DNA from 3 places in the Allobosea sp. 01N443 genome. Region 1 is predicted to be linked to each of the others. Evidence: predicted binding sites of a transcription regulator. Region 1 holds the regulator's gene; each other region holds the start of a gene.
What was found. The regulator PhoB, encoded in region 1, activates phosphate uptake and scavenging genes when phosphate is short. The targets are predictions, from matches to a motif close to TGTCATNNANCTGTCAT.

Region 1 (5,319 bases):
GGGGCTGGCTCCGGCTCGACAAGCCCATCTGGTGGCTCGTACCCGGACTGTTTTCGCTCGCCCTGTTCGYCTGGCTGCTGACGCTGGCGGAGAGCGAAGCCGCCGGACGGGCCTATGCCGCCTATGGCGGCGTCTACATCGTCAGTTCGCTCGCCTGGCTCTGGGCCGTGGAAGGCTTTCGCCCCGACCGCTGGGACATTATCGGTGGGCTGATCTGCCTCGCCGGCGCGGCGATTATTATCGCAGGGCCGCGCTAGGGTATCGGCCCGAAAGGTGGATTGCGGTTTTCGGGAAGGCCGATGCAACCATAGACGGTTAGATCGTCGGGCGGATTCGATATCCGGCCCGATGATCCAAGTCCCCGATGATCCAAGTCTCAGCTCCGCGCAAAGGTCTCGTCGAAGGCATAGCCGGCACCGCGCACGGTCCGCAGCGGGTCCTTGGCGTTGTCAGGAGTGATCGCCTTGCGCAGCCGGCCGACATGGACGTCGACGGTGCGCTCGTCGATATAGACGTCGCGGCCCCAGACCGCGTCGAGCAGCTGGGCCCGGGAATAGACCCGCCCCGGCGCCTGCATCAGGAATTCGAGCAGGCGGAACTCGGTCGGGCCGAGATGCAGCTCGCTGCCTGAGCGGCGGACACGGCGGGTGGTGCGGTCGAGTTCGAGATCGCCGGCGGCCAACAGGCCGGCGACATGACCCGGCTTGGCGCGGCGTAGCAACGCCTGGATGCGGGCGATCAGCTCGGGCAGCGAGAACGGCTTGACGACATAGTCGTCGGCCCCGGTGGCGAGGCCGCGCACACGCTCGGTTTCCTCGCCGCGGGCGGTGAGCATGATGATCGGCACCCGCTCGGTATCGCGACGGGTCCGCAGCCTCCGGCAGAGCTCGATGCCGGAAAGGCCCGGCAGCATCCAGTCGAGCAGCACGAGGTCCGGCGTATGATCGCGCAGATGCAGCTCGGCATCGTCGCCACGCGCGACGCTGTCGACCTCGAAGCCCTCGGCTTCGAGATTGTAGCGCAGCAACAGGGTCAGCGGCTCTTCGTCCTCAACGATCAGGATGCGTGCAGGCATGTCTCACTCGGTCCCAAAGGTGTCGGGCGCCGGTCACTCACCGGTGGCGGCGTCCAGAAGGATATTGGTCGTGTCGAGCTTCGGGCGGGCTGCGTCCAAGGCTTCGCCCGTGACGAGATAGTGGATCGTCTCGGCGATGTTGGTGGTGTGGTCGCCGATGCGCTCGACATTCTTGGCGCAGAACAGGAGATGCGTGCAGAAGGTGATGTTGCGCGGGTCTTCCATCATATAGGTGAGCAGCTCGCGGAAGAGCGAGGTATAGAGCGCGTCGATCTCATCGTCGCGGCGCCAGACCTCCATGGCCTTCTGCTCGTTGCTGACGGCGTAAGCGTCGAGCACGTCCTTGAGCTGGGCCTGAACCAGGCGGCTCATATGCTCGAGGCCGACGACCGCGCGCGACGGCGGCTGGAACTGGCCGGAGATGGCGACCGCGCGCTTGGCGATATTCTTGGCGAGATCGCCGACACGCTCGATATCGGCGGCGATGCGGATGGCGGAGATCAGCTCGCGCAGGTCGTTGGCGAGCGGCTGGCGCCGGGCGATGGTGAGCACCGCCTTCTCCTCTACCTCGCGCTGCAGATTGTCGAGGCGCTGGTCGGCGCTGATGACCTTCTGTGCCAGCCCGGTGTCGCGGCGCACCAGGGCGACTGTCGAATCGCCGAGCATGCGCTCCGACATGCCCCCCATCTCGGCCAGGCTGCGGCGGATCCCCTCGAGATCGGCATCATATGAGCGGACGATGTGATCAGTCATCGCGGCGTATCCTTTGTCGGCAAAGCAGTTGGAAGGCTGGGCGCCGGTTCAGCCGAAGCGGCCGGTGACGTAGTCCTGCGTCTGCTTCTTGTGCGGGTTCATGAAGATGGTGTTGGTGGCGTCGAATTCGATCACCTCACCGAGATACATGAAGGCGGTGTACTGCGAGATACGCGCCGCCTGCTGCATGTTGTGGGTGACGATGACGATGGTGAAGTCGGTCTTGAGCTGCTCGAGCAGGTCCTCGATCTTGCCGGTCGAGATCGGATCGAGCGCCGAGGTCGGCTCGTCGAACAGGATGACTTCCGGCTTCTGGGCAATGGTCCGCGCAATGCAGAGGCGCTGCTGCTGGCCGCCGGACAGGCCCATGCCGGAGGTCTTCAGCTTGTCCTTGACCTCGTCCCAGAGCGCGGAACGGCGCAGCGCACCCTCGACGCGGTCATCGAGCTCGGATTTCGGTGGCTTCTCGTAGAGGCGGATGCCGAATGCGACATTGTCGTAGATCGACATCGGGAAGGGCGTCGGCTTCTGGAACACCATGCCGACGCGCGAGCGCAGCTCGTTCACATCGATATCGTTGCTGATGACGTTGCGGCCGTCGAGCAGGATCTCGCCGGTGGCGCGCTGCTCGGGATAAAGCGAGTAGATCCGGTTGAAAATGCGCAGCAGGGTCGACTTGCCGCAGCCCGACGGTCCGATCAGGGCCGTGACATGGCGGTCCCGGAAGTCGAGATTGATGTTCTTCAGCGCCTTGTGCTCGCCGTAGTAGAAATCGAGGTTCTTGACCGCGATCCGGACGGGGGCCTCGGCATCAAGCGCTTGCGGGCTCAGTTCCAGCGTCGAAAGCATCGACTTGTTCCTTCAGATCGAACGCGACGAGGGTTTAAGGCCGTTCATTTGCCGCCCCGCACGATACGGCGGGCGATAAGCGAGAGGCACAGGATCGAGACGGTGATGATCAGCGAACCGGCCCAGGCGAGTTGCTGCCAGTTCTCATAGGGGGCGGAGGCGAACTGGTAGATCGTCACCGGCAGGTTGGAGACGCCGCCGACGAGGCTGGGCGAGAACCAGAAATTGTTGTTCAGCGCAGTGAAGATCAGCGGCGCCGTCTCGCCGGCGATGCGCGCCAGGGCCAGCAGGATACCGGTGACCATGCCGGATTTCGCCGCCCGCCAGGTCACGCTGGTGATGACGACCGAAGGCGGGGCGCCGAGCGCAGCACCGGCTTCACGCAACGAGCTCGGCACGAGGCGCAGCATGTCCTCGGTGGTGCGCACGATCACCGGGATCGCGATGATGCCCAGCGCCACGCCGCCGGCCCAGCCGGAATAGCCGCGGAATGGCTCGACCAGGATGACGTAGACGAAGAGGCCGATCAGGATCGACGGCGCCGAGAGCAGGATGTCGTTGATGAAACGGATCAGGTCCGCGAGCTTGGAGCCCTTGCCGTATTCGGCAAGGTAGGTGCCGGCGAGCACGCCCACCGGCGTCGCCACGGCGATGCCGAGGAAGGTCAGCACGATCGAGCCGACAATGGCGTTGGCAAGGCCGCCCCCCTCGCTGCCGGGACCGGGCGTCACCTGGGTGAAGGTCGCGACGGAGAGCCCGCCGATCCCCTTCACGAGCAGCATGCCGAGAATCCAGAACAGCACGAAGATGGCGAGAAGGGTGAAGCTGGTGGCGATGATCTTCATCGCCCGATCCGCGGTGCGGCGCGCGGGGCGGACGCGGCCCCAGACCTGATGAGGCGTCGTTGCGGGCGGGGTGACGGCGCTGTTCATGGCCAGGCTCCGCTCAGAAGGACTTGACGCGCGCGACAAGGATACGCGCGATCACGAGGACGACGAAGGTGACGAAGAAGAGGATGCAGCCGAGCGCGATCAGCGCGTTGAGCTGCAGGCCCATCGCCTCGTTGAATTCGTTGGCGATGCGCGAGGCAATGGTCGAGCCGGGGTCCATGATCGAGGCCGAAAGCCGGTTGGCATTGCCGACGACGAAGGTCACCGCCATGGTCTCGCCAAGCGCGCGGCCAAGACCGAGCATGATCGCGCCGATGATCGAGACGCCGGCCTGCGGCACCAGCACATGGCGCACGACCTCCCAGGTCGTGGCGCCGATGCCATAGGCGCTCTCACGCAGCACGGACGGGATCTGCTCCAGCATGTCGCGGGTGATCGAGGCGATGAAGGGGATGATCATGAAGGCGAGGATGATGCCGGCCGTCAGGATGCCGAGCCCCGAGGGCGAGCGCGAATACAGCACGGTGCCGACCAGCGGAATGCCTTCGACGATGTTCGAGACCGGGATCTGCACATAGGCCGCGAAGAGCGGCACGAAAACGAAGAGACCCCACATGCCGTAAATGATCGAGGGCACGGCGGCGAGCAGCTCGATCGTCGTCGAGACCGGGCGCTTGAACCAGGGCGGCGCGAGCTGGGTGAGGTAGACGGCGATGCCGAGCGAGAGCGGCACGCCAAGGACCAGCGCGATCAGCGCGGTCGACAAGGTGCCTACGATGGCAGGCCAGGCGCCATACTGCTCGTTCTGGGTGTCCCAGACGCTGGACGTGATGAAACCAAGGCCGAATTCGCGGAAGGCGGGCCAGCCGCCGATGATCATCGAGGCGATGATGCCCGCGAGCAGCACCAGCACGAAGAGCGCGGCGGCCCGGCTGGCATTGCGGAAGACAATGTCGAAGGTGCCCTTTGGAGTGCGGCGAATGGCGGGCGCGCCGGGCGCGGCCATCTGGTCTGTCACGGCAGCCATCCGTGGTTACTCCGGTCGCATAAGAAGCACGAGGAAACGGGTCTCACAAAGTCGAACGCGAGGCGGGAACAACCCGCCTCGCGTCATAGCATGGATCAGAAGATCGGCTTGCCAGCCGGGTCGGTGGCGCCCTTCCAGGCGGCGCGGACCTGATCCTTGACGTTGGCCGGGAGCGGCACGTAGTCGAGATCGAGCGCGAGCTTGTCGCCGTTCTTGAAGGCCCAGTCGACGAATTTCAGCGCGGACTGCACCTCTTCGGGCTTCTCCGGCTTGGCATGGACGAGCAGGAAGGTGGCGGAGGTGATCGGCCAGGCCTGGGCGCCCTTCTGGTTGTTCAACGAGATGCCGAAGCCGGGAGCCTCGTTCCAGTTCGCATTGGCGGCAGCGGCCTGGAAGGACTTGTCGTCCGGAGCCGGGAACTGGCCGTCGGCGTTCTCGACCAGCGCATGGGCCAGTTTGTTCTGCTTGGCATAGGCGTACTCGACATAGCCGATCGAGTTCGCGACCTGCTTGACGGAGGCCGAGACGCCCTCATTGCCCTTGCCGCCGATGCCGACCGGCCACTGCACGGCCGTGTTGGTGCCGATCTTCGACTTCCAGTCCGGCGAAACGCGCGAGAGATAGTCGGTGAAGACGAAGGTCGTGCCCGAGCCGTCCGAACGATAGACCGGGTTGATGTTGGCGTCAGGCAGGGTCAGGCCGGCATTGATGGCGACGATCTTGGG
Region 2 (5,319 bases), on a different contig from region 1:
GATGCTCGGCGAGCCAGAAACGGTGATAGCCCCAGCACTCCGCATTCTGAGCAAGTGCGACCGAGCGGGCGAGGGCGATGCTGCCGGTCTCGTCGTCGAAGACGGGGCTCTTTTCGAGCAGGCTGAGGCGATAGGTCATTGGAGCGGCCTTCGTGGATGCAGGTCTGCGTGCGGGTTTGGGGCGGGTGGAATCAGAGCGCCCGCAGGCCGAGCGCCGCCGCGGCCTCGTCCGCCATCCAGCCGAGGCGCTCGTAGTCGCCGCGCCAGTAGACGAGGGCCGCTTCGTCGGCGCCGAATCTGACGGCCCGCACGCGGCCGATGACGATGCTGTGGGAATGGCGCTCGATCAGTTCCTCGACTTCGCAGTCGAGGGAGGCGAGCGTGCCCACCAGGAGTGGGGCGCCGGTTGCGGCGGTGGTCCATTCGGCGTGCCGGAAGCGCTCGACGCCCTTCTCGCCGTTCCGTCCGGCGAAGCGATCCGCGATCTGCTTCTGCGCCGCATTCAGGAAGTTGATGCCGAAGGTGCGATACCGCTGCAGGGTCGGATAGCTCGACGATGTGCGGTTGAGTCCGAACATGACGGTCGGAGGCTCGGCCGAGAGCGAGGCGACCGAGGTCGCCGTGAGGCCGGTCCGATCCTCGCCTGCGCCGGTCGTGATGACACTGACCCCGCCAGCGAGGTGGCGGAAAGCGGCACGGAATGCTGCTGCTTCGTCGCGAATCGTGGGCGAAGCTGTTGGCAAGCGCGTGACGATGCTCATGGGGAATCCTTCAAGCCATGCGGGCGGGTTTGGACGCAGCGATCTCGCAACGGCTGTCGATCAAGCCGTGCGTTCGCCGACCGAGCCGGCCAGCGGCCGAGCCGAAAAGAGGGGTGGTGGGACGTTCCGAGCGGGCCAGAACACTGTCTGACCCAAATCCGAGGCGTCGACGGTGTTCGGCATGGCTCCGCCCCGGCCGAGCTGAGCGGCGTTACCCACGCGGGATCAGGAGGAGCGGGGCGCGGTGCCGTTCAGGCCCGGCACGCAGGAGTGTTCAACATCGATGCGCCCGATCAGACGCAGTTTTATGAATATAAAGTGGAATTCTCTTCGATGTTGATTCAGTCATGAACGTGTCTCCAGCAATCGGGAGCCCACGAATGCATTCGTGGTGCTTTTAGCTTTGGTGACGCGGTGCAAGCTGCTCCAGCAAATCCCGCGATCGACACCGTCGATACTATGATCATTCTGCATCAGGTTGCTTCGGTCAATGAAACGTCTTTTCAAAGATCGCTCTCGAACCGGGATAAACGCCTCTGGACGGCGAGGTGCTCGAAAGGCTTTGCCTCATGCGCTGGACGTACGTGACCTGCTGGGCATCCCGCCTTCGTCAGCGCGCAACTCCGACATTGCTGGCGCACCGGCAGCGCGCTGGGCAGAGACGCAAGGTCACCATTCCAGCTTGGCGAACACTCGCAAGATGGCTGCCCTGGCTTTCATCCAACAGTCATCCCGGCGTCATCCAGGCGACCTAGGCAGGCGGCCTCACAGCTGGATTGCCGAGAATGAAACGCCAGAATGTTCTCCTGATCGTCGTCGACCAATGGCGCGCCGATTTCATACCGCATCTGATGCGGGCCGAGGGGCGCGATCCCTTCCTGAAGACGCCGAATCTCGATCGCCTTTGCGCGGAGGGCGTGACCTTCCGCAACCATGTCACGGCCTGCGTGCCTTGCGGTCCGGCCCGGGCCAGCCTGCTCACCGGCCTCTACCTGATGAACCACCGCGCCGTGCAGAACACGGTGCCGCTCGACCAGCGCCATTTCAATCTCGGCAAGGCGCTGCGCGCCATCGGCTATGATCCTGCGCTGATCGGCTACACCACGACGACGCCCGACCCGCGTGCGACCTCGAAGAACGACCCGCGCTTCCTCGTGCTCGGCGACCTGATGGACGGTTTCCGTTCGGTCGGCGCCTTCGAGCCCAATATGGACGGCTATTTCGGCTGGGTGGCGCAGAACGGCTTCGAACTGCCGGAAAAGCGCGAGGATATCTGGCTGCCGGAGGGCGAGGACTCGGTGCCGGGCGCGACCGACAAGCCGTCGCGCATCCCCAAGGAATTCTCCGACTCGACCTTCTTCACCGAACGCGCGCTGACCTATCTGAAGGGGCGCGCCGGCCGGCCGTTCTTCCTGCATCTCGGCTATTATCGTCCGCATCCGCCCTTCGTTGCGCCGGCGCCCTATCACGCGATGTACCGCCCGGAGGATATGCCCGGGTTGGTGCGGGCGGAATCACCGGAAGCCGAGGCGGCTCAGCATCCGCTGACCAAGTTCTACATCGACTCGATCAAGCGCGGCTCCTTCTTCCACGGCGCAGAAGGCTCGGGCGCGACCTTGGACGAGGCTGAAATCCGCCAGATGCGGGCGACCTATTGCGGCCTGATCACCGAGATCGACGACTGCCTCGGCCGGGTTTTCGCCTATCTCGACGAGACCGGGCAGTGGGACGACACGTTGATCGTCTTCACCAGCGATCATGGCGAGCAGCTCGGCGACCACCACCTGCTCGGCAAGATCGGCTTCAACGACGAGAGCTTCCGCATTCCGTTGGTGGTGAAGGACCCGCGCGGAGCGGATGAGCGTCGCGGTGCGATCGACGCCTCCTTCACCGAGAGTGTCGACGTGATGCCGACCATTCTCGACTGGCTCGGCGGCGAGGCGCCGCGCGCCTGCGACGGGCGCTCGGTGATGCCGTTCCTCAGCGAGGGACGGCCGGCGGATTGGCGCAGCGAGCTGCACTACGAATACGATTTCCGCGACGTGCACTACTCCCAGCCGGAGCAGGTGCTGGGCCTCCACATGGATCAGTCCAGCCTCTGCGTGATCCAGGACGAGCACTACAAATACGTCCATTTCGCCGCGCTGCCGCCGCTCTTCTTCGACCTCGCCAAGGATCCGCACCAGTTCGTCAATCTGGCCGAGGACCCGGCCTATGCCGCCCTGGTGCGCGACTATGCCCAGAAGGCGCTGTCCTGGCGGCTGATCCATGCCGACCGGACCCTGACCCATTTCCGCTCCGGCCCGCGCGGGCTCGAGGAGCGCGATCCCAACGCCACCCCCTCAGGAGATGAACAATGGTCGGTTCCTTCACGCGTCGCGGCGCAATAGCGCTCGGCGGCTCGGCCCTCATTCTGCCGCGCTTTGCGATCGCGCAGGCCGATAACCGGCCCTCGATCACCATCGCAGTGCAGAAGATCGCCAATTCCAACACGCTCGACGTGCTGCGCGAGCAGTCCAATGTCGGTGAGCGTGTCTTCTTCTCGTCGATCTGGGAGGGGCTGATCGGCCGCAACTGGCTCGGCAATCTCGAGACGGTTCCCGGTCTTGCCACCGAGTGGAAGCGCATCGACGACAAGACCGTCGAGCTCAAGCTGCGCCGCGGCGTGAAGTTCCATAACGGCGATGAGCTGACGGCGGAGGACGTCGCGTTCTCCTTCAGCAAACAGCGCATGTTCGGCGACACGCAGCCGTCGCAAGGCAAGACGATCTCGGTCGACTTCGTCGTGGGTGGTGGCCGCGCCAACAAGGAACTGCCGGCGGAAGTGCCGGCGGTGGCGCGCCGCTCCTGGCCGGCTCTGCTCGGCATCGAGATCGTCGACAAATACACGGTGCGCTTCGTCAACGGCACGCCCGACGTGACGATGGAGGGCCGCATCTCGCGCTATGGCAGCGAGATCATGAATCGTCGCGCCTTCGAGGAGGCGAAGACCTATAGCGACTGGGCGACCAGGCCGGTCACGACAGGCCCCTACCGGATCGCCGAGTATCGCCCGGACGTCTCGCTGTTGCTCGAGGCCCATGACGAGTACTGGGGTGGCCGCCCGCCGCTGAAGTCGATCCGTTTTGTCGAGGTGCCGGAGACGGCGTCCCGCATCAACGGGCTGCTCTCCGGCCAGTACCAGTTCGCCTGCGATATCCCGCCGGACCAGATCTCGCAGATCGAGAAGAATCCCGCCTTCGAGGTACAGGGCGGGACCATCCTCAATCACCGCCTGACGGTGTTCGACAAGAACCATGCGCAGCTGCAAAATCCGCTGGTTCGCCGCGCCATGACACATTCGATCGACCGGCAGGCGATCGTCGAATCGCTTTGGGCCGGCCGTACCGTCGTGCCGAAGGGGCTGCAATGGCCCTATTATGGCGAGATGTACCACGCCGATTGGGCGGTGCCGGCCTTCGATCTGAAGCTGGCGCGCGAGCTGGTCAAGCAGTCCGGCTACAAGGGCGATCCGATCCCCTATCGGCTGCTCAACAACTACTACACCAACCAGACTGCCACGGCGCAGGTCCTGGTCGAGATGTGGAAAGAGGCGGGGCTCAACGTCGAAATCCAGGTCAAGGAGAACTGGCAGCAGATTCTCGAGCGCACGCCGACCCGGGCGGTACGCGACTGGTCGAATTCGGCGCCCTTCAACGATCCCGTCTCCTCGATCGTCGCCCAGCACGGTCCAAACGGCCAGCAGCAGCAGGCCGGCGAATGGCGCAATGACGAGATGAACACGCTCTCGGTCGAACTCGAAACCTCGACCGACCGCGCCCGCCGCAAGGCTGCGTTCCGGCGCATGCTGGAAATCGCGGAGCGCGAGGACCCGGCCTATACGGTGCTGCACCAGAACGCGACCTTCACGGCCAAGCCCAAGGCACTGGCCTGGAAGGCCTCGCCGGCCTTCGCCATGGATTTCCGCGCCGAGAACTGGGGCGGCCGGAGCTGAACGCAGTCTTATCGCGGCGCGCCCCGAAAGGGCGCGCCGTTTTCTGTTTCCGATGACTTCTGGAGGGTTCCTTGACCCATCTGACACGCCGCCATGCGCTTGGCCTCGGCGCGGCCTCGACCGGTGCCCTGATCCTGCCGCGCTTCGCGATCGCGCAGGCCGATAACCGGCCCTCGATCACCATCGCGGTCCAGAAGATCGCCAATTCCAACACGTTGGAAACGCTGCGCGAGCAGTCCAATGTCGGCACTCGCACCTTCTACAGCTATGCCGAGAGCCTGATCGATACCGCCTGGGCCGGCGACCTGTCGCTCCGGCCGGGCCTCGCCACGGCCTGGCGCCGCATCGACGACCGCACCGTCGAGCTGACGCTACGCCAGGGCGTGACGTTTCATAATGGCGAGACCATGACTGCCGAGGACGTCGCCTTCTCCTTCGGCTCCGAACGGATGTGGGGCGGAGCGGGGCAGGCGGGCTCGGCCGGGCTATTCGGTTCGGTGACTGCCGGCGCCGCCGGCAAGCAGCCGCCCGCCGAGGTGGTGGCGGTGGCGAGGCGAGCCTTCC
Region 3 (4,388 bases), on a different contig from region 1:
CGACTGCGTTCAGCGTCTTCAGCCGCTCCTGATAGGCGGCATAAAGGGCGCCGCCCTTGCCTCCGGCGAAGACGCCGGCTTCACCCGGCGGCACGTCCTTGGGGGCAAGCCCGCGGTTCTTCCAGCTGTCGATGAAGCCCGCCAGCATGCGGCCGGGCCAGCGCTTCTCGTCGATCCCGGCGGCCGTGATGACCTGCTTCATAAGGCGAATCTGGTCGTCGGTATCGAGAATGGTGAAGTCCGAGCGCAGATCGAGGAGCTCGGCATGGCGGCGCAGGATCTTGGCCGAGATCGAGTGGAAGGTGCCGAGCCAGGGCATGCCTTCGGCCACGGGGCCGACGAGGCTTGCGATGCGCTCCTTCATCTCGCGCGCTGCCTTGTTGGTGAAGGTCACCGAGAGGATCTGGGACGGATAGGCGCGGTTGGTGGCGATCAGATGGGCGATGCGCGTGGTCAGCACACGGGTCTTGCCGGTGCCGGCGCCTGCCAGGACCAGAACAGGGCCATCCGTGGCCTCGACCGCTTGCCGCTGCTCCGGGTTGAGGCCTGCCAGATAGCCTGCCGCCGGCTGTGCGGCGGCGCGGGCGGCGAGGCCGCCGGGGCGGGGCAGAGGGGCGGACGTGGTGTGATCGGACAAGGCTTCAGGTCGCTTTGATCGTGATTCGTTCCAGAGGCAATATAGGCTGTCGCGCCGCAGATTGCTGGATAAGGCTGTTGGGCGTTGAATGCTCGCCCGATCGTCAGGACGCGCCGCGATGAATGTGGATATCGCCTCCCGCCATTCCACCCATGAAGTGACGAACCAGGTTCCCATACTGTGCGATTACGACGCCTTCGCGGCTGATCCCGTGTTGCAGGCGGCGGCCACCGCCTTCGATGCAGGCTGGGCCTCGGAGCGCCTGCACGCGGCAGGGCGCATTGTCGGCTCGGCGCAGGTGCAGGACCTGGCGCGACTGGCGAACAGGTTCCCGCCCGAACTCAGGACGCATGACCGGTTCGGCAACCGCATCGACCAGATCGAGTTCCATCCGGCCTGGCACGAATTGATGGGGCTTGCGATCGAGCAGGAGACCCATTCGCTCGCATGGAACAGGCCGGGCCCGGGCGCACAGGTGGCGCGTGCTGCGCTCTCCTATCTCTGGAGTCAGGGCGAAAGCGGCATCTGCTGCCCGATCAGCATGACCTATGCCGCGATCCCGGTCCTGAGGCAGGAACCCGACCTCTGGAGCAAGTGGGGCGCCCTGGTCAGCTCCAACCGCTATGACCGCCGCCAGACGACCGCCTCCGCCAAGACAGGGGCGACCGTCGGCACGGCAATGACCGAGAAGCAGGGAGGCTCTGACCTGCGCCAGACCCAGACCATCGCCGAGGACAATGGCGACGGGACATGGTCCCTGACCGGGCACAAGTGGTTCTTCTCGGTGCCGCATTCCGACCTGTTCCTGACCTTGGCCCGAACCGCCGAGGGCATTTCCTGCTTCGTCGTGCCGGGCTGGCTGCCGGACGGCTCGCGCAACGGCGTGGCGATCCAGCGGCTCAAGGACAAATGCGGCAATCGCTCGAATGCCTCGTCCGAGGTCGAATTCCGCGGTGCGATCGGCCAGATGATCGGCGAGCCAGGCCGGGGCCTGCGCACCGGCCTGGCGATGAACCAGGGCTCCCGGCTGGACATTGCGGCGGCGTCGGCCGGGCAGATGCGGCTCGCCGTTTCGCTGGCGGCGCATCACGCGGCCCATCGGCGCGCCTTCCAGCGCGGGCTGATCGATCAGCCGATCATGCAGAACGTGCTGGCCGATCTTGCGATCGAGGCCGAGGCTGCAGCCTGGCTCGCCTTTCGGCTGTTTGCGGCGCTCGACCGTCAGGAAACGAGCGAGAGCGACCGGTTGCTGGCGCGGATCGGCGCGCCGATTGCGAAATACTGGGTCTCGAAGCGCGCGCCGGCGGTGGTGGTCGAGGCGCTGGAATGCCATGGCGGCAACGGCTTTATCGAGGAAAACCCCATGGCCCGGCTCTATCGGGAGGCGCCGCTCAACAGCGTCTGGGAGGGCTCGGGCAACGTCATTTGTCTCGATGTGCTGCGCTCGCTGGAGCGAGAGCCGGGCTCTCTCGTGGCGCTGATCGAGGAGATGCGACGCGCGGCCGGCGCCGACAATCGCTTTGATGCGCATTTGAGCGCGCTGGAGTCGGAGATACCCACTTTGGTGCGAAGCGAAGGACAGGCGCGGCGGCTGGTCGAGCGGCTGGCGCTGGCGCTGCAGGCCTCGTTGCTGCTGCGCCACGCACCTCACATGGTCGCAGACGCCTTCATCGCGACGCGGCTCGAGGGGCGCTGGTCGGGCCATTTCGGCGATCTGCCGGCGTCCGTGGATGCTGCCGCGCTGGCGCATCGGGCCGTCCCGGCGGTGGAATAGCACTCACGCGTTTGCGCGGCCGCCCTCCCGAAGGGGAGCGCGGCCGGCCGACTGGCTCAGGCCTCGGCCGGAGCGAAATCCATCGCCACGCCATTGATGCAGTAGCGCAGTCCGGTCGGTGGCGGGCCGTCAGGGAAGACATGGCCGAGATGGCCGCCGCAGCGGGCGCAATGCACCTCGGTGCGCTGCATCATGTAGCTATTGTCCTCGCTGATACCGACCGCACCCTCCAGTGGCTGGTCGAAGCTCGGCCAGCCCGTGCCGCTCTCGAATTTCTTGCCGGACTGGAACAAGGGGTTGCCGCAACCGGCGCAGGTGAACCGCCCGGCGCGCTTCTCGAAATTCAAGGCGCAGGAGCCGGCGCGCTCGGTGCCATGCCCGCGCAGCACGTGGTACTGCTCCGGGGTCAGGCGGCGGCGCCACTCCTCGTCGGTCAACTGGAATTCGAACTCACCGGCTTCCCTGACCTTGCCGCCGAACAGTCCGGACAGTCCCATCGTCATTCTCCCGTTCAAAGGTTTCGGGCGGAATATGGGGATGATTGCGCTCCACGTCAGCCCGCCCTCACGGATAGCTGATCCGCAAGGCGCGTCACCCAACCGTCACGCGACTCCTCTAGTCGGCTCGCCATCACAACGGACCGCGCGAGGAACGAAGAATGCAGACGGCGCGTACGGTTCGGCGGGAAACCACAATGGGCCTGACCACGGCGGTGCATCGCAGCAAGCCGCTGTCGCGGGCGGGGATGTTGGAGCGCCTGTTCACCCTGGCCTTTTCCGGGCTCGTCTATCCGCAGATCTGGGAAGACCCGGTCGTCGACATGGAGGCACTGGACCTGCGCCCCGATGATCATGTCGTGGCAATCGCGTCCGGCTCCTGCAACATCCTGTCCTATCTCACCGCCAACCCGGCGAAGATCAGCGCTGTCGATCTGAATGGCGCCCATATCGCGCTCGGCAAGCTCAAGCTCGCCGCACTCGACAGCCTGGCAGGCCATGAGCAGTTCCTGCGCTTTTTCGGCGAGGCGCAATCGCAGGCGAATATCGCGCTCTATGACGCCGAGATCGCGCCACGCCTCGATGCCGTCTCTCGCAGCTACTGGGAAGGCCGCAGCCTGAGCGGGCGCCGGCGCATCCAGGTCTTTGCCCGCAATTTCTACCGGTACGGCCTGCTCGGCCGTTTCATCGGGGCTGGACATCTCCTTGGCCGTACGCTCGGCTGCGATCCGCGCGTGATGCTGCAGGCTCGCGACATGGCCGAGCAGCGCGCCCTGTTCGACAGGCATATCGCTCCCGTCTTCGACAAGCCCCTGGTGCGTTGGCTGGTGCGCCAGCCGGCCTCGCTCTATGGGCTGGGCATCCCGCCGGCCCAGTACAAGGCCCTCGCGGCTGACGGCGACGCCGGGATACGCGGCGTGCTCCGGCGCCGGCTTGAAAGGCTGGCCTGCGGCTTCGACCTGAAGTCGAACTATTTTGCCCGGCAGGCCTTTGGACGGGGCTATGCGACGGACGAGAACGCATCCTTGCCGCCCTATCTTGAAAGCCGGAATTTCGCGGCCGTTCGAGAGCGGGCGGGCCACGTCGCCTATCACCAGAGCGCGATCACGGCCTTTCTCGAGAGCCAGCCTGCGAAGAGCTGCGATGCCTATGTGCTGCTCGATGCTCAGGACTGGATGAATGATGCGGATCTCACGGCGCTCTGGACGCAGATCACGCGCACGGCGCGACCCGGCGCCCGCGTAATCTTCCGGACGGCTGCCGATGAGCGGCTGCTGCCGGGCCGGGTGCCGGCCTCGATTCTCGCGCAATGGCGCTATGAGGAAGCACGCAGCCGCGAGCTTGGAGCGCGCGATCGCTCGTCGATCTATGGCGCCTTCCATCTCCATGTGCTGCAGGGGGCGGTGGCATGAGCGCTGGCCGCGCCACGACCGAGGCCGCCGGCCTGATGGACCGGATGTATCGCCACCAGCGCCATATC

Region 2: pehA (phosphoric/sulfuric ester hydrolase PehA) is a predicted target of PhoB. The motif match lies at 1,476-1,492, and genes of this name have one in related genera.
Region 3: AC1DRP_RS21875 (BtaA family protein) is a predicted target of PhoB. The motif match lies at 3,001-3,017, and genes of this name have one in related genera.

The regions. Positions count from the first base shown of each region.
Region 1 covers NZ_JBFTRC010000002.1:35,161-40,479, forward strand. Annotated here, with positions in the region: gene AC1DRP_RS01165 (YnfA family protein) at 1-257, shown strand, start outside; gene phoB (phosphate regulon transcriptional regulator PhoB) at 377-1,075, opposite strand; gene phoU (phosphate signaling complex protein PhoU) at 1,109-1,828, opposite strand; gene pstB (phosphate ABC transporter ATP-binding protein PstB) at 1,877-2,677, opposite strand; gene pstA (phosphate ABC transporter permease PstA) at 2,722-3,609, opposite strand; gene pstC (phosphate ABC transporter permease subunit PstC) at 3,623-4,594, opposite strand; gene pstS (phosphate ABC transporter substrate-binding protein PstS) at 4,690-5,319, opposite strand, start outside.
Region 2 covers NZ_JBFTRC010000014.1:68,717-74,035, reverse strand. Annotated here, with positions in the region: gene AC1DRP_RS06620 (MsnO8 family LLM class oxidoreductase) at 1-139, opposite strand, end outside; gene AC1DRP_RS06615 (flavin reductase family protein) at 192-761, opposite strand; gene pehA (phosphoric/sulfuric ester hydrolase PehA) at 1,547-3,151, shown strand; gene AC1DRP_RS06605 (ABC transporter substrate-binding protein) at 3,118-4,755, shown strand; gene AC1DRP_RS06600 (ABC transporter substrate-binding protein) at 4,827-5,319, shown strand, end outside.
Region 3 covers NZ_JBFTRC010000097.1:13,485-17,872, reverse strand. Annotated here, with positions in the region: gene AC1DRP_RS21890 (ATP-dependent helicase) at 1-637, opposite strand, end outside; gene AC1DRP_RS21885 (acyl-CoA dehydrogenase family protein) at 756-2,411, shown strand; gene msrB (peptide-methionine (R)-S-oxide reductase MsrB) at 2,468-2,908, opposite strand; gene AC1DRP_RS21875 (BtaA family protein) at 3,070-4,320, shown strand; gene AC1DRP_RS21870 (class I SAM-dependent methyltransferase) at 4,317-4,388, shown strand, end outside.